3 regions of the Herbaspirillum sp. 1130 genome follow, and region 2 is predicted to be linked to each of the others. Evidence: predicted binding sites of a transcription regulator. Region 2 holds the regulator's gene; each other region holds the start of a gene.

The links. The regulator sigma-54, encoded in region 2, starts transcription at its own class of promoters, with help from an activator protein. The targets are predictions, from matches to a motif close to TGGCANGNAANCTGCTTT.
Region 1: the regulator sigma-54 is predicted to act here: its motif matches at 4,479-4,496, upstream of JOD78_RS23185 (nitrate regulatory protein).
Region 3: the regulator sigma-54 is predicted to act here: its motif matches at 3,554-3,571, upstream of JOD78_RS26390 (TorF family putative porin).

Annotation. Positions count from the first base shown of each region.
Region 1 covers NZ_JAFICQ010000005.1:377,636-384,046, reverse strand. The annotation lists gene JOD78_RS23205 (HAMP domain-containing sensor histidine kinase) at 1-671, opposite strand, end outside; gene JOD78_RS23200 (GNAT family N-acetyltransferase) at 828-1,847, shown strand; gene JOD78_RS23195 (alpha/beta hydrolase) at 2,155-3,276, shown strand; gene JOD78_RS28095 (YitT family protein) at 3,744-4,094, shown strand; gene JOD78_RS28090 (YitT family protein) at 4,082-4,420, shown strand; gene JOD78_RS23185 (nitrate regulatory protein) at 4,536-5,795, shown strand; gene atzF (allophanate hydrolase) at 5,820-6,411, opposite strand, start outside.
Region 2 covers NZ_JAFICQ010000008.1:107,093-113,503, forward strand. The annotation lists gene JOD78_RS27300 (HAD family hydrolase) at 1-518, shown strand, start outside; gene lptC (LPS export ABC transporter periplasmic protein LptC) at 515-1,123, shown strand; gene lptA (lipopolysaccharide transport periplasmic protein LptA) at 1,175-1,801, shown strand; gene lptB (LPS export ABC transporter ATP-binding protein) at 1,804-2,547, shown strand; gene JOD78_RS27320 (RNA polymerase factor sigma-54) at 2,686-4,176, shown strand; gene raiA (ribosome-associated translation inhibitor RaiA) at 4,329-4,691, shown strand; gene JOD78_RS27330 (hypothetical protein) at 4,754-4,900, opposite strand; gene grxD (Grx4 family monothiol glutaredoxin) at 5,062-5,373, shown strand; gene JOD78_RS27340 (UbiX family flavin prenyltransferase) at 5,396-5,998, shown strand; gene JOD78_RS27345 (SDR family oxidoreductase) at 6,085-6,411, opposite strand, start outside.
Region 3 covers NZ_JAFICQ010000007.1:184,537-190,947, forward strand. The annotation lists gene JOD78_RS26365 (CDP-alcohol phosphatidyltransferase family protein) at 1-230, opposite strand, end outside; gene JOD78_RS26370 (LysE family translocator) at 548-1,177, opposite strand; gene JOD78_RS26375 (YifB family Mg chelatase-like AAA ATPase) at 1,336-2,859, opposite strand; gene JOD78_RS26380 (accessory factor UbiK family protein) at 2,933-3,178, opposite strand; gene JOD78_RS26385 (hypothetical protein) at 3,237-3,467, opposite strand; gene JOD78_RS26390 (TorF family putative porin) at 3,634-4,416, shown strand; gene JOD78_RS26395 (P-II family nitrogen regulator) at 4,429-4,767, shown strand; gene amt (ammonium transporter) at 4,783-6,318, shown strand.

The DNA.
Region 1 (6,411 bases), on a different contig from region 2:
TGCAGGCGGCGTCCCAGGTGCAGCGCCAGCAGTGCCGCTCCCAGCAAGGTCATGATGACCATGAAGATGGCCTGGGTCCGAACCCGGTCCAGGCCGCGTTCGGTGGCCAGGCGCGCAATCGGCACCGCCTTGCGCTGGCGCTCGACGGCTCCGTTGAGCAGCTCGCGCAGGTCGCGTCCGCGCGCCATGTCGAAGACTTGATTGATCTCGCGCCAGACGCCCGAGAATTCGGCATCGCCCCGCAAGGGGGCCAGGGCCAGCAGGCGGGTCTGCACGGCGGCGATGTTGTCGCTCAGCAGGTCAGCCACCGACGCCAGCTGTTCGACATCGGCGGGGATCGGCACCTGGTCGCGCGCGGCGATCTCGGTCCACAGCGTGATGTCGCGCCGTGCCAGTTGCTGCAGGCGCGCGGCACTCTCCTGCATGCTGGCCAGCAGGCGGTCGCGTACCTCGGGCGAGGCATCGGCATCCATCAGCTGCTGCGAAGCCCACACGCGCAAGCGCTGCTTGTTGGCGGACAGTTCCAGCAGCTCGGACTGGATGTCGCTGGCCAGCCGGCTGTGCTGCGCATAGTCATTGACGCGGTTGGCACCCCAATAGACGAAACCGGCCTGCACGCAGACCAGCACGACCAGCAAACCAAAGGCGAGAGAAAGCCTGAGACGAAACATGAGCGATGCACGAGGAGGGGCAGGGAACGTGGAGTGTACACGGAACAGATCACCGCAAGATCAAGGCTGCCCGCAGCCGGCACGCCAGCCCCGACACGGGTATGCTGATAGCCCCGCTACCACCTGACCGATGCCCGCGCCCCCCGGTCCCGCAAGATGACCCGCTCTCCCCTGCTCCGCCTGGCCCCGCTGGCGCTGTTCCGGCAAACCCTCCCCTCGGATCTCGACCACCTGGTCGCCCTGCGCATCACCGCCATGCGTCCCAGCCTGGAGCAGATCGGGCGCTTCGATCCGCAACGGGCGCGCGAACGCTTCACCAGCGGCTTCGTGCCGGAAGTGACCTTCCACATCATGCAGGCGGGCCAGGCCGCAGGCTTCTTTGTGCTGGAGCGACAGACCGACAGGCTGCGGCTGCGTCATCTGTATCTGCATCCGGACTTCCAGCATGGCGGCCTCGGTGCGCAAGTCCTCAGGCGCATCCTGGCCGATGCCCGCCGCCATGGCTGCAGCGTGCAACTGGCCGCACTGCGCGACAGCCCTGCCAATGCCTTCTATCAGCGCCACGGCTTCGTGCAGGCCGGCGAGGGAGAATGGGACATCCTTTACGAGCATCCCCGGCCTGCAGACGCCACCGCAGCGCATGCACCTGAAGCTGGCGTCATACGCTGGCTGGAGCACGCCGACCTTCCCGCACTCGATACGATCCTGCGCCAGCATGTCCGCGATCTGCACGATGGCAGCGTGGTCGAGGCCGAGATCGCCGCCATCCGGCAAAGCATGAACGGCGAGCGGGATGCTGATGGACGCTACCGCAGCTACTTGGTGGCGCGTGATGCGCAGGGCGTCGCGCTGGGCTGCATGGCGCTGTCGGGTCCGGATGCGCGCATCAGCAGCCATCTCGCACTGGATACGCCTGGGCAAGGGAGCGCGCTCGAATTGCTCAATGTCTTCGTGCATCGCGACGCCATGCGCGGACGGGGAATCGGCCGTGCGCTTTTGCAAGCCGCCTGCGATGAGGCCCGTGCGGCCGGGGCCACCACATTGGTGGTCAACAGCGGGCCGCGCTATCGCGCCAGCTGGGGTTTTTACGACCATCTCTTCGATGCCAGCCACGGAATGATGATGGATTACTACGGCGCAGGCCGGCATGCCAAGGTGTGGAGCATGGCGCTCTGAACAGCGCACGCATGGCCACTCCGATGGGGTGGTCGTCACAGCTGCAGGCGAACACACACCTCTATCCATTAGCCAGGCTAATAAGGTAATTAAGCATTGATTAGCTAGTCAGTCCTGCGGTCCCCTGACAGACTTTGTTCTGTCCCGGAGAGGTTCCCCCCTGACCGCCCGGGGCACATCACGGCGCATGGTCCGTATCCACCAGGACGACAGCCGCCGAGCCTCTGCCCGGCGGCTGGTGGGTTGCGCGCCGATATGAACTTCCTTTCCCCCTTGGCGTCCCGGGGGGCCATTGACCGGAAATGCAATGAACGAACCGACCCAATCCGCAGAAAACCCGCTCCGTCCGGAGCCGTCCACCGTGAGCCGCCGCGGCATGCTCAAGGCAGCTGGCGCCGGCCTTGCCGCCCTGGGAACCACCTTCATGACCACTGCCAACGCCCAATCCAGGCAAACTACTGCGCTGCCGTTCAGCGCTGACGGCACCCTGTGGGACAAAACCTTCGCGCGCAGCGACAAGGTCGAGCACCGCAAGGTCAGCTTCCGCAACCGCTACGGGATCGTGCTCGCAGGCGATCTCTATGAACCGAAAAACATCAGCGGGCGCATCGCCGCCATCGTGGTGAGCGGGCCATTCGGCGCCGTCAAGGAGCAATCCTCCGGACTGTACGCCCAGACCATGGCCGAACGCGGCTTCGTCACGCTGGCCTTCGATCCCTCTTTCACCGGCGAGAGCGGCGGCGAGCCGCGCAATGTCGCCTCGCCCGACATCAATACCGAAGACTTCAGCGCCGCCGTCGACTTCATCGGCCTGCTGCCCCATGTCGATCGCCAGCGTATCGGCATGATCGGCGTCTGCGGCTGGGGTGGCATGGCCCTCAATGCGGCCGCTGTAGACAAGCGCGTCAAGGCGGTGGTTGCCAGCACCATGTACGACATGACACGCGTGCTCTCGCGCGGCTACAACGACAGCGTCACGCTGGCCCAGCGCACGGAGCTGCTGGAGCAGCTCGGCCAGCAACGCTGGAAGGATGCCGAGCGCGGCACGCCGGAACATGGTCCGGTCATGAACCAGCTCAAGGGCGGCGAGCCGCCATTCCTGGTGCAGTATCACGACTACTACCGCACCCCGCGCGGCTTCCATCCGCGCTCGGTGAATTCGAATGCCTCGTGGACCAGGACCATGCCGCTGTCCTTCATGAACATGCCCATCCTCAGCTACATCAAGGAAATCTCTCCGCGCCCGCTGTTGCTGATCCATGGCGAGAAGGCACACTCGCGCTACTTCAGCGAAACCGCCTTCGCCGCCGCCGCCGAGCCCAAGGAACTGGTGATCATCCCGGGGGCCGTGCATGTGGACCTGTACGACCGTGTCGACCTGATTCCCTTCGACAAGCTGACCAGCTTCTTCCGCACGCACCTGGCCTAGCCGCTGCAGGCGATCAGGGGTGCCACATCAGTGCCCTGATCGCTTTCTCCCTCCTTCTTCGGGCCACGCAGAGTGCGCTGGCCCGATCCACGTTGCCTGTGCGGTGAGACTCATGCGCCCGATCGATGAACGCAAGTGGATTGATCTGTAGCGCAGATGAATGCCAACGCGCCAAAGACCCGTCACCTTCCCTCCTGCGGCCAATTCCTTGCACCAGCAAGGTGAATCCTGCTGCCTTGCTGTTCTTTTTTGCATTGGCACATTTCCTGCTAGCCGAGAAGTGTTGCAGCAGCGCCGCGCCGCCTCATCCGGCGGTCGCCGCACTGCAACAAATCCTTTACCATGCGCACCTGCGGCGGCTGTCGGCGATTGAAGGCAGCTGCACACTGATGACTGGGTCAGCTTACCCGCCGGCCTGGCCATTGACGTGACGCGTTCGTTATCCACGATTGATGATTGGTATTGCCATGACGACTTCCACTGCGGATTCCTCGCCCTCCTCGCCGATTGCCTCCGCGCCTGCTGCGCGCGCAACGCCTCCTGCCACCCCGGCCGTGCGCCACAGCTGGATCGACAACCTGCAGGGCCAGCTCTTCGGGGTGGTGATGATCGCCTTCGGCATGTCCATGCTGCACAGCCTGGGCCTGATCATCGGCCAGATCGCCGGCGTGGCCTTCCTGGTGACCTATGCCACCGGGATCAGCTTCGGCATGGCCTTTACCCTCATCAACCTGCCCTTCTACCTGCTGGCCGCCCTGCGCATGGGGCGGCCTTCACCTGGCGCACGCTGGCGGCCGTCACCGCCGTGTCGGTCCTGACCAACGTGGCTGGCAACTACATCAGCTACAGCCACCTCGATCCCGCCGTAGGTGCCGTGCTGGCCGGCCTGTGCGTGGGCATTGGCCTGATCGGCCTGTTCCGCCACCAGGCCAGCTGCGGCGGCATGAGCATCCTGGCTACCTATGTGCAAGAGCGCACCGGCTTCAAGGCCGGCTGGCTGCTCATGGGTTTCGACCTGGCGCTGTTTGCGACGGCGGCGCTGTTCCTGCCGATGGATCGCGTGTGCTATTCGCTGGTCGGCGCCATCACGATGAACCTGTTCGTGGCGTGGAATCATCGCTACGAGTGGTATATCGCCCGCTAGCGCTGGCAGGGGAAGCGCCGGGCGGGGCGATTCCATTACAATCCGGGACATCCATGCATCGCACGAATCTTGCTCGCGATGCGGCCAGCCATTGTGATTCTTAGCCCTGCCCGCCATGAGCCAAGTCCTGAACTACCTGATCACCGCCCGCCGCTGCGAAGCGGAAGAACTGCAACGCCTGGCACACACCTGCCAGCTGGTACTGACCGTGGGCAAGCTCATCCATTGCCTGCAGCAGGAACGCGGCCTCTCCAACATCTATCTCGGTTCGCGCGGCGAGCGGGATGCGCAGGCCTGGCGGGAGCGCGTGGCCGCCAGCCAGGCGGCCCAGTGCGAGTTCGACACCTGGCTCGGCTCCACCGTCCCCGACAACGCCCTCTCCAACGGCGCTCGCCTCTACACCCGCATCGCCTTCGCCCTGCATGCGCTGGACGGGCTGCCCAAGCTGCGCGCCGATGTGGCCGCACTGGCCTGCACCCCGGCGGCCAGCTACGAGCGTTTCAAGACCGTAGTGGGTGCCTTGCTGGCGCTGGTATTCGAAGCCGCTGACGTGGCGGTGGATCCGCAGATTTCGCGGTTGCTGGTGGCGCTGTTCAACCTGATGCAAGGCAAGGAATTTGCCGGCCGCGAACGGGCCGCCGGAGCTGCCGCCTTCGTCACGGGCAAGATCACGCGCGAACAGGAACAGACCATCGAGACCCAGATCGAGATGCAGGAACAGGCCCTGCGCCGTTTCGAATCCTTCGCCGAAGGCTTCCGCAATGAATGGAGCGCCATGCAGGCCACGCTGCCACTGGCCGATCTGGAACGCCTGCGCCGCAAGCTGCTCACCGCCCACGGCCGGCCGCTGGATCCCGAGCTGGCCGATGCCTGGTATCAGTGCTGCTCCACCCGCATGGATGGCCTGCATCGGGTCGAGATCCATCTCGCGCAATACGTGCAGTCGCAATGCCAGGACAAGATCCGCGAATTGCAGAAGGACCTGGACCATCAGGGCCAGTTCTTCACGCAGGCCGATGACCGTGATCCGCTGGCCTCGCTGACGGCCTTCGCCTCCGGCCTGGATGGCCAGCCGTTGCCGGACGGCTCGCTGAGCGCGGGCGTGGGCCCGCACCTGACCCAATCCATCGTCGACATCCTGCGCACCCAGTCCGAACGCCTGCAGAACCTGACCCAGGAACTGGCCACCGTGCGCGAGAGCCTGGAAGAACGCAAGCTCATCGAACGCGCCAAGGGCGTGCTGATGATGAAGCAGGGTCTCAACGAAGAGGCCGCCTATCGCCTGCTGCGCAAGCATGCGATGAACCAGAACCGGCGCATTGCCGAAGTGGCGCAGGCGATCCTGTCGCTGACCGAGATCCTGCCGGACGCCTGATCCGGCGTCCCTGCCCTCGCTCTTTCAAGCAGCCAGCAGCCGGCTTTCGATGTGACGCTGCCCGGCCAGCGGCCTCCCATGGGCGCGCTGCAGGGCATCGGCCACACCCAGCAGCCTCTGGTCGCTGAAGGCCGGACCGAATACCGTGATGCCCCAGGGCAGGCCGTTCTTCATGAAATTCATGGGCGTGGCCACTGCGGCGTAATCCAGCATGTTCATGAAGTTGGTGTACCAGCCCAGGTCCGAATTGCGCTGCACCGGCTGCTCGCGCAATTCTTCCAGCGTCACCGGGCGCGGATAGGCCGGCGTCACCACGCAATCGACGGTGGCCAGGATGCGGTCGCATTCGGCCTTCAGTTGCTGCAGGCGATATTGCGCGCGGAAGGTATCGACGGCACTGAACTGCGGCGCCTTGCGCAGCACGTCGCGAATCACCGGCAGGATTTCCTGAGGCTGTTCCTGCAGCAGTGCCTCGATGGTGCTGTAGCGTTCTGCTACCCACGGCCCTTCGTAGAGCAGACGCGCTGCCTCCAGGAAGGGAGTGAAATCGATGGTCACGGGCACGCCGCCGATGGCCTCCATCTGCTCCAGCGCCTCCACGAACAGGACCGGACTC
Region 2 (6,411 bases):
CCGCGCTCGCCAAGGCGGCAACGATCCGCCTGATGATCTTCGACGTGGATGGCGTGCTCACCGATGGCGGCCTGTTCTACGGCGAGGACGGCGAGGCCTTCAAGCGCTTCAACGCGCTCGATGGCCACGGCATCAAGATGATGCAGCAATACGGCACCGCTGCCGCCATCATCACCGCGCGCCAGTCGCCCTATGTGCTGCGCCGTGCGCGCGATCTCGGCATCGCCCATGTATTCCAGGGCATCCACGACAAGCGCCAGGCCTTCGAACAGCTGCTGCAGCAGGTGCAGTTGACGCCGCAGGATTGCGGCTACCTGGGCGACGACATCATCGACCTGCCGGTACTGACCCGCGTCGGATTCAAGGCCTGCGTGGCCAACGGCCATCGCGAGGTGAAGTCGCGCAGCGACTACGTGACCCAGGCCAGCGGCGGCCATGGTGCCGTGCGCGAGATCTGCGACCTGGTGCTGGCAGCACAAGGCAACTACGAGGCGGCCCTCGCGCCGTACCTGGCATGAGCGGGCGCAGCGGAGAACGCAACGCCGAGCGCATCCGCCTGGCGGTGATTCTGGTGATCCTGATCGCCGGTGCCCTGGGCAGCTTCTGGGTGATGCAGGCCATGCGGGCCGCGGGTGACCAGCAACCGGCGCAGCGTCCGCGTGGCAAACCCGACTACTACCTGGAAAACTTCAACTACGTGCGCATGGGCCCGACCGGTCTGCCGCGCTATGACGTTGCGGGAACGAAGATGGTGCACTACCCCACGGATGACTCCTTCGAGATCACCAAGCCGGTGGTGCACAACCTGGACCAGAACCAGGCACCGATGGAGCTTTACTCGGATACCGCGCGCGTCACCGACGACCAGACGCAGATCCACATGTACGGCAACGCCAACGCCATCCGCGCGCCCTACAAGGGCCGCGAGCAGATGCACCTGGTGTCGGAATACCTGCTGCTGTTGCCTGACGATGAAATCGTCAAGACCGACAAGCCGGTGGCCATGACCATGGGCACCACGCGCCTGAACGGCGTGGGCATGGTGGCCAACAATGCGACCCAGGTGGTGCAGCTGTTCGGCAATGTCCGCGGCTATTACGAGCCCACTCCGAAGAAACGCTAAGCCGGATGACTCCGGGATAAAAACGCCAAGAACCGATCAGACAGGAACCCAATGAAACGCTCATTCTTACTGCCGATGCTGATGCTGGCTGCCGTGTGCGGCGTGGCCAACGCCGAGAAGGCGGACTCCACCAAGCCGACCAACATCGAGGCAGACCAGATGGTCTACGATGACGTGCGCCAGGTGAAGACCTTTACCGGCAACGTGGTCATGACCCGCGGCACGCTGATCATCAAGGCCGGCCGCGTGGTATTGACGACCGACCAGTACGGTTATGAAAATGCGGTGCTGTATGCGGCCCCGGGCGCGCTGGCCAACTTCCGCCAGAAGCGTGACGGCGGTCCCAACCTGTGGATCGAAGGCCAGGCCGAGCGCATCGAGTATTCGGAGCAGACCGAAATCTCCAAGCTGTTCCAGCGCGCGCACATCCAGCGCATGGACGGCGATCGCATCACCGATGAAGTCAACGGCGAATTCATCTCCTATGACAGCCGCGCCGAATTCTATTCCGTGAACAACACCGCCACCGGCGAGAGCAAGCCGGGCGCAGGCCGCATCACTGCGGTGATCCAGCCCAAGAATCCGCCGCCGGCAGGCAGCACCGCGCCGGCCCAGCCCGCGGGCAAGAACAACGCTGCGCAGCCTGCAACGCGTCGCGACAGCGGAAAGGACCAGTGACAATGATAGCCAGCTCGCTGGTCGTTCGCGGCCTGAAGAAAAGTTATGGCGCGCGCCAGGTGGTGCGCGATGTCTCGATGGAATTGCGCAGCGGCGAGGTGGTCGGCCTGCTCGGCCCGAATGGTGCCGGCAAGACCACTTCGTTCTACATGATCGTGGGGCTGGTGCCCTCCGATGGTGGCGAGATCGACCTCGATGGCGCGTCCATTTCGCGCATGCCGATCCACAAGCGTGCCACCATGGGCTTGTCCTACCTGCCGCAGGAAGCGTCGGTATTCCGCAAGCTGACGGTGGAAGACAATATCCGCGCCGTGCTGGAACTGCGCCAGGAAGAGGGCAAGCCGCTCTCGCGCGATGAAATCGAAGGCCGCCTCAACAACCTGCTGCACGAACTGCAGATCGAGAAGCTGCGCGAAAGCCAGGCGCTGTCGCTCTCGGGCGGTGAACGCCGGCGCGTCGAGATCGCCCGCGCACTGGCCACCGATCCGCGCTTCGTGCTGCTGGATGAACCGTTCGCCGGTATCGACCCGATTGCCGTGATCGAGATCCAGCGCATCGTGCGCTTCCTGAAGGAACGCGGCATCGGCGTGCTGATCACCGACCACAACGTGCGCGAAACGCTGGGCATCTGTGATCGCGCCTACATCATCAACCAGGGCACGGTGCTGGCCAGCGGCAATCCGGAAGAGATCATCGCCAACGAGTCGGTGCGCCGCGTGTATCTGGGCGAGCATTTCCGCATGTAAGCGGTGCAGTCGGCTTGCCCGATACGCTTGAAGAAATACAGAGTGCACATCACGTAATACGCAACAAGCAATACGCAATACGCAATACGCAACGACCGGCAGAGCAACCAGCGGGCCACGCCGCTTTCAGAAAGACAGATGAAACAGTCGCTCCAGTTACGTACCTCGCAGCACCTCGCATTGACGCCGCAACTGCAGCAGTCGATCAGACTGTTGCAACTGTCGACGCTGGAACTGCACCAGGAACTGGAACAGATCCTCTCCGATAATCCCCTGCTGGAACGCCTCGACGACGCGCTCGACAATTCGGTACGTCTGCTGGCCGATGGCGCGGTCTCCAGTTCGCCCTCCAGCGGCGTTGCCGAAACCAGTCACGAAGGCAGCGGCGAAGCGGCCCCGGCCGCCAGCGATGGCGATTCCAGCTTCGACTACCAGGACAACGCGCCGGAAGCCGGTGTCACGGGGGATGCCGACTGGAGCTTCGACGACGTCGCGCGCAGCGGCAAGTCGCCAGACGATGATGATGCCCGCCCGCAACTCGAAGCGCACGAACTGACCCTGCGCGAACACCTGCTGGAACAGATCCGCGTGACCGCACGCACCCTGCGTGATCGTGCGCTGCTGGAACTGCTCACCGATGCGCTGGACGAGAGCGGCTATCTGGAAGAGCCGCTGGAAGACATCCACGCGCGCCTGCCCGAAGAGCTGGGCATCGACATGGAAGAGCTGTCGATTTCGCTCAAGCTGCTGCAGAGCCTGGACCCGGCGGGTGTCGGTGCGCGCAGTGCCGGCGAATGCCTGGCCCTGCAGATCCGCCGCCTGCCCAAGATTCCCTTCGTGACGCGCAAGCTGGCGCTGAGGATCGTGGAGGATTACCTGCCGCTGTTTGCCCAGCGCGATTTCAACAAGATCAAGAAGGCACTGGATTGCGATGACGAAGACCTGCGTGAAGCGCAGGCCGTGATCCGCCAGTGCCGTCCGCATCCGGGTGCGGAATTCGCGCGTGATGCCTCGGACTATGTGGTGCCGGACGTGATTGTCAAGCAGACAAAGAACGGCTGGCAGGTCATGCTCAACCATGAGGTCATGCCCAAGCTGCGCGTCAATGCGATGTATGCCAGTGCATTGAAGCAAGCCAAGGGAGAAGGTTCGCTGTCGTCGCAGTTGCAGGAAGCCAAGTGGCTCATCAAGAACATGCGGCAACGTTTCGATACAATTTTGCGCGTCGCGCAGGCTATTGTGGAACGTCAAAGAAACTTCTTTTCACATGGGGCAGTGGCCATGCGCCCCCTTGTGCTGCGTGAAATTGCTGATACACTGGGTCTACACGAGAGCACCATCTCTCGCGTGACGACTCAGAAATACATGCTCACTCCGCATGGAATGTTTGAGTTGAAATACTTCTTCGGTAGCCATGTCGCGACTGAAACCGGAGGTGAAGCTTCCTCCACCGCGATACGGGCGCTGATCAAACAGTTGATAGGAGCCGAGAACCCGCAGACCCCATTATCCGATAGCAAGATTGCGGATATGCTGGCAGAACAAGGCATGGTGGTCGCGCGACGCACAGTCGCCAAATACCGCGAAGTGTTGAAGATTCCGCCGGTCAATCTCCGCAAGTCCCTCTGAGTTTTTCCTCAGTTTTTCTGCAGTACCGTTGCTGTGTTCAGGCAAGCATCCTACTGATGCCCGCGCCATCCGACACGAAGACCGTGCCCGTGGTACAGCTGCAGCAGGATCGATTGCACGAACCTCCAGTGACTTCACGATAGGAGTCTTGTATGAATCTGACCATCAGTGGACACCACCTCGAACTGACCCCCGCCATCCGGGAATACGTGCAAAGCAAGCTCTCGCGTATCAAGCGCCATTTCGACAACGTGATCGACGTCAGCGTGATCCTGAGCGTAGATAAACTCACAGAAAAGGAAAAGCGCCAAAAAGCGGAAATCAACGTCCACATCAAGGGGAAGGATCTACATGCGGAAAGCATCGCACACGACCTCTACGCTGCCATTGACACGCTGATCGACAAGCTCGATCGCCAGGTCATCAAGCACAAGGACAAGTTGCAGGAGCATCACTCCATGGCCAAGCGCCTGCCGGACGAAACGCCGGAGGATGCGGTGGCCGGAGCGGCATAAGCCAGGACACCCTCGGCAAGCTGCCTCGCAGCCGCAAGGCTGCTGAGAAAGCCAGCCGGATTTCATGAGGAAGGGGCGCGCAAGCGCCCTTTTTCATTTCCGGCCGCCGAACTGGCCAAGCCTGTGGAAAAGATATAAATCATTGCGTAAAGCAACTTTTCCACCGCCGCTGCTGACGATGAGGCAAGGGACGGCTTGAATGTCTTCACGGCACCCTCATCTTCAACACAAGAATTTGCATACGATATAAATAATTTCCTCGATGCAATTTTTTGCCCGTTCAGACAGGCCACCCGCATGCAGGCGATTTCAACGCGCCCGCCGGCTTTTCCCTATAATGTCGGGCAATCCCATTTTTAAAGGCACAGCCATGAGCGACGTCCAATCCTGGATCAAAGAAACCGTGACCCAAAACCCCGTGGTGCTGTTCATGAAGGGCACTGCACAGTTCCCCCAATGCGGCTTTTCCGGCAAGGCCATCCAGCTGCTGAAGGCCAGCGGTGCCGAGAACATCGTCACCGTCAACGTGCTGGAAAGCCCGGACGTGCGCCAGGGCATCAAGGAATACTCGAACTGGCCGACCATTCCCCAGCTGTACGTGAAGGGCGAATTCGTCGGCGGCTCCGACATCATGACCGAGATGTACGAGTCCGGCGAACTGCAGACCCTGATCAAGGGCTGAGTTTTACTTGCCTGACTGACTCATGAGCAGTTCTTCCAGCCAGCCGCGCCAGCGCCTGATCGTTGCGATCACCGGTGCCACCGGTGCCATCTATGGCGTGCGGCTGCTGGAGCATCTGCGCAAGCATGGCCAGGTGGAAACGCACCTGATGGTGTCCGAAGCTGGCGTGCTCAATCTGCACCAGGAACTGGACATGCGGCGCAAGGATGTGGAAGCGCTGGCCGATGTGGTGCACAACGTGCGCGATGTCGGCGCCTGCATCGCCAGCGGCTCGTTCGCCTCCACCGGCATGGTGGTGGCGCCCTGTTCGATGAAGACCCTGGCCGCCGTAGCGCATGGACTGTCCGACAACCTCATCACCCGCGCTGCGGATGTGGTCCTGAAAGAACGCCGCCGGCTGGTGCTGATGGTGCGCGAGACCCCGTTCAATCTGGCCCATCTGCGCAACATGACATCCGTCACCGAAATGGGCGGCGTGATCTTCCCGCCCCTGCCCGGCTTCTACCAGCGCCCTGCTTCCATGGAAGAGATGGTGGACCACACGCTGGGACGCGTACTGGACATGTTCGGGATTTCCATGCAGTTGACGCCGGAGTGGCAGGGCATGAAGGGCGGCACAGAGTGATGCGCTAGCCTTTATTACGTTCGTGCAAAAAAATGGCCGCAGCTCATCACTGCGGCCATTTCTTCATCTGGCGAATATAAACCGGCTCACCCCCGCCCGATATACGGCATCTTGGTCGCCATCACCGTCATGAACTGCACATTGGCCTCCAGCGGCAGGCTGTCCATGTAGAGGATGGCACGGGCCACGTGTTCGGCATCCATGGTCGGCTCGACCTTGGTCGAGCCATCAGCCTGCAGCGTGCCCTTCTTCATGAGCGTAGTCATGTCGGTGGACGCATTGCCGATATCGATCTGCCCGCAGGCGATGTCATAGGCGCGGCCATCGAGCGAGGTGGCCTTGGTCAGCCCCGTGATGGCGTGCTTGGTGGCGGTATAGGAGGCCGAGAACGGGCGCGGTGCATGCGCCGAGAT
Region 3 (6,411 bases), on a different contig from region 2:
ATGCCATCCACGGCATTGAAGGCCATGCGCAGGAACATCCACAGCGGCAGCAGCAGGAACAGCGCCGGCCGCTGCGGCCCGGCCACGAACAGCAGCGCGCCCAGTGCCAGCGAGACCAGCATGGCCAGCACGGTGACCGCATTGGCCGTCACGCCGGCCTCGGCCAGGGCACGCACCATCGGCCGCAAGAGTGCCTGAAAGCGGGGTTTGAGTTGATAGATGCTGATCATGCGGCACCTGCCGCACGGTCGTCGGGGAGGGAAGAGGGCATGGGGGATCGTCCTTGTTGTCGATTCTGATTTGTTATTTGTTGTATCGGGCGAAGCTCACCTTAGGCAACGCAATGACGATTTCTGTTCCCGGCTTATGCGAGCAGAAGTTGAATCCGAGGGAATGAAAAGGGGGAGTTCTCGTCGCCGTTCGAGGCTTGCGTTGACTGAATGTCATCGGCTTTGGCGCCTTTGCGCAGGCAGGCGAGGGAGAAGGCGACGTAACGATGCGCTCCCGGTGAGCGCATCGTTACGTCGGGAAGTGAGGCGGGGGAGGGTCAGCGGCGCTGGATCAGCATATGGACGGCCAGTCCGGCCAGCACGCTGCCCATCAGCCAGCGCTGCAGGCGTTGCCAGTGTGGACGGCCAGCCAGCAGGGCCGAGATGGAAGCCGCAGAGAAGGTGATCACGGCGTTCATGCTGACGCCGACCACGATCTGCGTCAGGCCCAGGGCGAAGGACTGGAGCAGTACGCTGCCGTGCTCGGGCTGGATGAATTGCGGTAGCAGCGACAGATACATCACGGCGATCTTGGGATTGAGCAGGCTGGTCAGCAGACCCATGCTGAAGAGTTTGCGGGGGCTGTCCGGGGGCGGGGTGCGCAGGGCAAACGGCGATCGGCCGCCTGGCTTGAGGGCTTGCCAGGCCAGGTAGAGCAGGTAGAGCGCTCCCGCCAGGCGCAGCGCGTCGTAGGCCAGCGGCAGGGTCATCAGCAGGGCGCTGATGCCCAGCGCGGTACAGAGCATGTAGAACACCAGCCCCAGCGCGATTCCGGCCAGCGAGATCAACCCGGCCTTGCGGCCCTGGCAGACCGAACGCGAGACCAGATAAAGCATGTTGGGGCCGGGGGTGAGCACCATGCCCAGGCAGAGGGCGGCGAAGGCCAGCAGGGTGGAGACAGTGGGCATGGCGATGATCCTCTTTCGGTCGGCAGGTGGGGGCGGCAGTCGATGCCGTGTGAATTGCAAGGCTAAAGCCCGGCCGGCCGAGGGAGAAGATACAGACGGTCCTCTTGCATGGCGCAACAGGGGAACGCTCTTGTCTGCCGGGACAGATCCGTTGCCGCTCAATTACCGGCCAGCATCCGCCGGTATTGCACTGCCTCGGCCACATGCGCCTGTGTGATTACATCGGACTCCGCCAGATCGGCGATGGTGCGCGCCAGTTTCAGCACCCGGTGATAGGCCCGCGCCGACCAGTTCAGCCGCAGCATGGCGGCTTGCAGCAGTTGGGCCGCCGCCACATCGTGCTGGCAGTGCCGGTCGATTTCGCTACCCCCCAGCTGGCTGTTGGGTTTGCCCTGGCGCTGGCGCTGTCGTTCAAACGCGCGCGCGACCCGTTCCGCGATGGCGGCGCTGGTTTCACCCGGCTGCTGGACGGCCAGTTCGGCGGGGCTCAGGGCGTTGACGTGCAGTTGCATGTCGATGCGGTCCAGCAGCGGGCCGGACAAGCGCGCCTGGTAGCGCTTGACCAGTTCCGGCGTGCAGCGGCAGCGGCCTTGGCTGTCGCCATACTGTCCGCACGGACAGGGATTCATGGCCGCGATCAACTGGAATCGTGCCGGGAATTGCGCCTGCCGCGCCGCCCGCGAGATCACGATGTGGCCGGACTCCATCGGCTGGCGCAGCACATCCAGCACGCTGCGGGGATATTCGGCGATCTCGTCCAGGAACAGGACCCCATGATGTGCCAGCGAGATTTCACCCGGCCTGGGCGAACTGCCGCCGCCGACCAGTGCCACGGCGGAGGCGGTGTGGTGCGGCGCCCGATAAGGCCGCTGCCGCCAGCGCGCGATGTCGAAACTGCCGCTCAAGGATTGCACTGCGGCGGATTCCAGCGCTTCGTCCTGCGTCATCGGCGGCAGGATCCCGGGAAAGCGGGTCGCCAGCATCGACTTGCCGGCACCGGGCGGGCCGACCAGCAGCAGGCTGTGCTGGCCCGCCGCGGCCACTTCCATGGCGCGCCGCGCCTGCAATTGCCCCTTGATATCGCTGAAATCCGGATAGGCCGCCCGCTTGCCGACCGGCTGCGGATGGTGCCGCTGCAGCCGGGCGGCGGGATCGCGCGTGCTGAAGTGGGTGCAGACCTCTAGCAAGGAGGTCGCCGGGAGGATTTGCGCCTCGGGCAGCAGTGCGGCTTCGTCGGCATTGGCGGCCGGCAGGATGAAGCTGCGCCGGTGGCCATCCTGCTGCTGCTCGCGCTGCATGGCGCAGGTCATGGCCAGCGCGCCGCGAATGGGCAGCAGCTGGCCCGACAGCGACAGTTCGCCGGCATATTCGTGGTCGTCCAGACGATCCGCAGGCATCTGTTCGGAGGCGGCGAGGATGCCCAGGGCGATGGGCAGGTCGAAGCGACCGGAGTCCTTGGGCAGGTCGGCGGGGGCCAGGTTGACGGTAATGCGGCGGGCGGGGAATTCAAACCGGGCGTTTTGCAGCGCCGCCCGGACGCGGTCCTTGGCTTCCTTCACCTCGGCCTCGGGGAGTCCGACGATGGTGAAGGCCGGCAAGCCATTGGCCAGATGCACCTCGACCGTCACTGGCGGGGCGCTCATGCCGGCCAGGGCGCGGCTGCGCAAGACTGCCAGGCTCATCGCGATGAACCCGGCAGCTGGTCAGCAGAAAGAAGGGAAGGGGGAGGGAAAGAGAAAAGTGTCCGGGCCAGGGTCATGGATTCTGTTTTTGCTGAGCCTCAAGCTCGGCAACACGCGCTTCCAGCGCCTCCAGGCGGGCACGGGTCTTGGCCAGTACCTGGGCCTGGACGTCGAATTCCTCGCGCGTGACCAGGTCCAGTTTGGCAAAACCCTGACTCAGCATGGCCTTGACGTTCTTCTCGATGTCCTTGGCCGGAGAGTTCTCGATCGCCTTGTTGATCTTGGATTGCAGGTCTTCAAAAAATGGGGGCTTGTCCATGTCGGATCTCCTTGGCAGATAGCTGTACTGCAAGTTTAGCGGTTTCCCGCCCATCCTCCTACCGGGATGTCCCGCTGAGACCGCATTTTTGCCAACAGGTGCCGGCTAGCGCTTCAAAACGGGCAGAAAACGCGCTGAAATGCAGTGAATTTTCCTGCAGGAAATGCTCCGACTTGGTGATCTTTGCTTCGCCCGCCACCCGCGCACCAAAATGTGTTCGCCGCGTTTGATGCAGGATTAATAAAAAACCATCAATATCGCACCAGCAGCGTGCATTTGGGTGGCGCATGCACTATTTTGAAGCTGATCTCGAAAAAAATCGTTGCAAATCTCTGGTTTCACGCAAAAAGACAAGTCTGCCTTGCCGAACGGACATGGCACGGCTCCTGCTAATGAGTCTGGGCAAAGACAAAAAAACCGACTTTATTGTTAAAACATAAACCAGAGGGAAAGTCATGAAGAAACTGATTCTTGCAACAGCCATCGCCGCATCCTTCGTTTCTACCGTGGCCCGCGCAGAAGACGCCAAGCCGGACAATGAACTGAGCTTCAACGCTGCCGTGGTGAGCGACTACCGCTATCGTGGCCTGACCCAGACCCGCTTTGATCCGGCCCTGCAGGTTGGCGCTGACTACACGCACAACCCGACCGGCCTCTACGCCGGGACCTGGCTGACCAACATCAAGTGGATCAAGGACGCGGGCACCCTGACCGGTACCGACACCAAGGGTGACGTCGAGTGGGACATCTACGGCGGCAAGCGCGGCGACATCGGCGGCGGCTTCACCTATGACGTCGGCGGCCTGTACTACTACTACCCGGGCAACACCCTGGCCAACAGCGGTGCCAAGAACGCCAACACCTTCGAACTGTATGGCCAGGTCGGCTACGGTCCGGCTTACTTCAAGTATTCGCAATCGCTGACCAACCTGTTCGGCGCCGTCAACAGCAAGTACAGCCAGTACTTCGACCTGGGTGCCAACATCGAGACCTACTACGGCGTGATGCTGGGTCTGCACGTCGGTCACCAGAGCGTGCGCGGCAACCCCAACGACTTCAGCTACACCGACTGGAAGATCGGCCTGTCCAAGACCTTCGACGAGGCAGCCGGCATCACCCTGGGCCTGGCCTACGTCGGTACCGACCTGAAGGACGGCGTGACCACCACCCCGGCATCGGATGGCGCCAAGAACGTCGGCAAGAACGGCTTCGTCTTCTCCATCAGCAAAACTTTCTAACAAGAGGTTCGTATGAAACTGATCACTGCGATCATCAAACCGTTCAAGCTGGATGAGGTGCGTGAAGCCCTCTCGGCCATCGGTGTGCAAGGCATCACCGTGACTGAAGTCAAGGGCTTCGGTCGTCAGAAAGGCCATACCGAGCTGTATCGCGGTGCCGAGTATGTGGTGGATTTCCTGCCCAAGACCAAGATCGAGGCCGCCGTGGACGACGCCATCGTCGAACGCGCCCTGGAAGCCATCGAGACCGCCGCCCGCACCGGCAAGATCGGCGACGGCAAGATCTTCGTCCAGGACTTGCTGGACGTGATCCGTATCCGTACCGGCGAGACCGGTAAAGACGCTCTGTAAAAAAGGGGAATTCTAATGAGCATGAAGAAAATGTTTTCCGGCGCGCTCGCCATTGGCGCGCTGTTGTTGGCGGTAGGTTTTACCGCTCCGGCCCAGGCGCAGGACGCGCCCAAGCCTGAAGCTGCAGCGGCCACCGCCGCTGCCCCGGCCGCTGCCGCTCCGGCTGCGCCCAAGGCTGAAGCAGCTGCCCCGGCTGCCGCTGCCCCTGCAGCGCCGGCCGCGGCCGCTGCTGCTCCGGCTCCGGTCCCCAACAAGGGCGACACTGCCTGGATGCTGGTGTGTACCGCTTTCGTCATCCTGATGACCCTGCCGGGCCTGGGCCTGTTCTACGGCGGCCTGGTGCGCAGCAAGAACATGCTGTCGGTGCTGATGCAGTGCTTCATGATCTTCTCGTTGATCTACATCCTGTGGTTCGTCTACGGCTACAGCATCGCGTTCACCGAGGGCAGCGCCTTCTTCGGCGGCTTTGATCGCCTGTTCCTGCACGGCCTGACCGGTGACTCCAACACCGCTACCTTCAGCAAGGGCGTGGTCATTCCGGAACTGGTCTTTGTCGCCTTCCAGGGTGCCTTTGCCGCCATCACCGTGGCGCTGATCATCGGTGCCTTCGCCGAGCGCGTGAAGTTCTCCGCCGTGATCCTGTTCTCGATCCTGTGGTTCACCTTCTCCTACCTGCCGATGGCCCACATGGTCTGGTTCTGGCCGGGTCCGGACGCCTTCACCGATACCGCCGCCGCCGAAAAGGCGACCGCCATCTCGGGCTGGCTGTTCCAGAAGGGCGCGCTGGATTACGCTGGTGGCACCGTGGTGCACATCAATGCCGCCATCGCCGGCCTGGTGGGTTCCTACGTGATCGGCAAGCGTATCGGTTTCGGCAAGGAAGCCTTCAAGCCGCATAGCCTGACCCTGACCATGGTCGGTGCCTCGCTGCTGTGGTTCGGCTGGTTCGGCTTCAACGCCGGCTCCGGTCTGGAAGCCAACGGCACTGCTGCCCTGGCCTTCGTCAACACCATCCTGGCCACTGCTGCCGCGGTCCTGTCCTGGAGCTTCGGCGAATGGATCGGCAAGGGCAAGCCCTCCATGCTGGGTGCTGCTTCGGGTGCCGTCGCCGGTCTGGTGGCGATCACCCCGGCGGCCGGCTTCGTGGGCGTCATCGGTGCCGTGGTCATGGGTCTGCTGGCCGGCCTGCTGTGCCTGTGGGGCGTGAGCGGCCTGAAGAAGATCCTGGGTTCGGACGATGCACTGGACGTCTTCGGCGTGCACGGCGTGGGCGGCATCCTGGGTGCCATCCTGACCGGCGTGTTCGCAGCGCCCAGCCTGGGCGGCACCGGCATCTACGACTACGTGGCCAACGCCGTTGCTCCGGATTACTCCATCGGCGGCCAGGTCTGGATCCAGTTCCAGGGCGTGCTGACCACCGTGATCCTGTCGGGTGTGGTTTCCTTCATCGCCTACAAGATCGTCGACGTCGTCATCGGCCTGCGTGTGACCGAGGAAGAAGAACGCGAAGGCCTGGACATCTCCAGCCACGGCGAATCGGCCTACCACTAAGCATCTGTCGTACTGAGTCTGCAGTATTCCTTCGGGGCTGGAAACGGCCTCTTTACAAGGCACCTTCGGGTGCCTTTTTTCATTTGCAGGCTT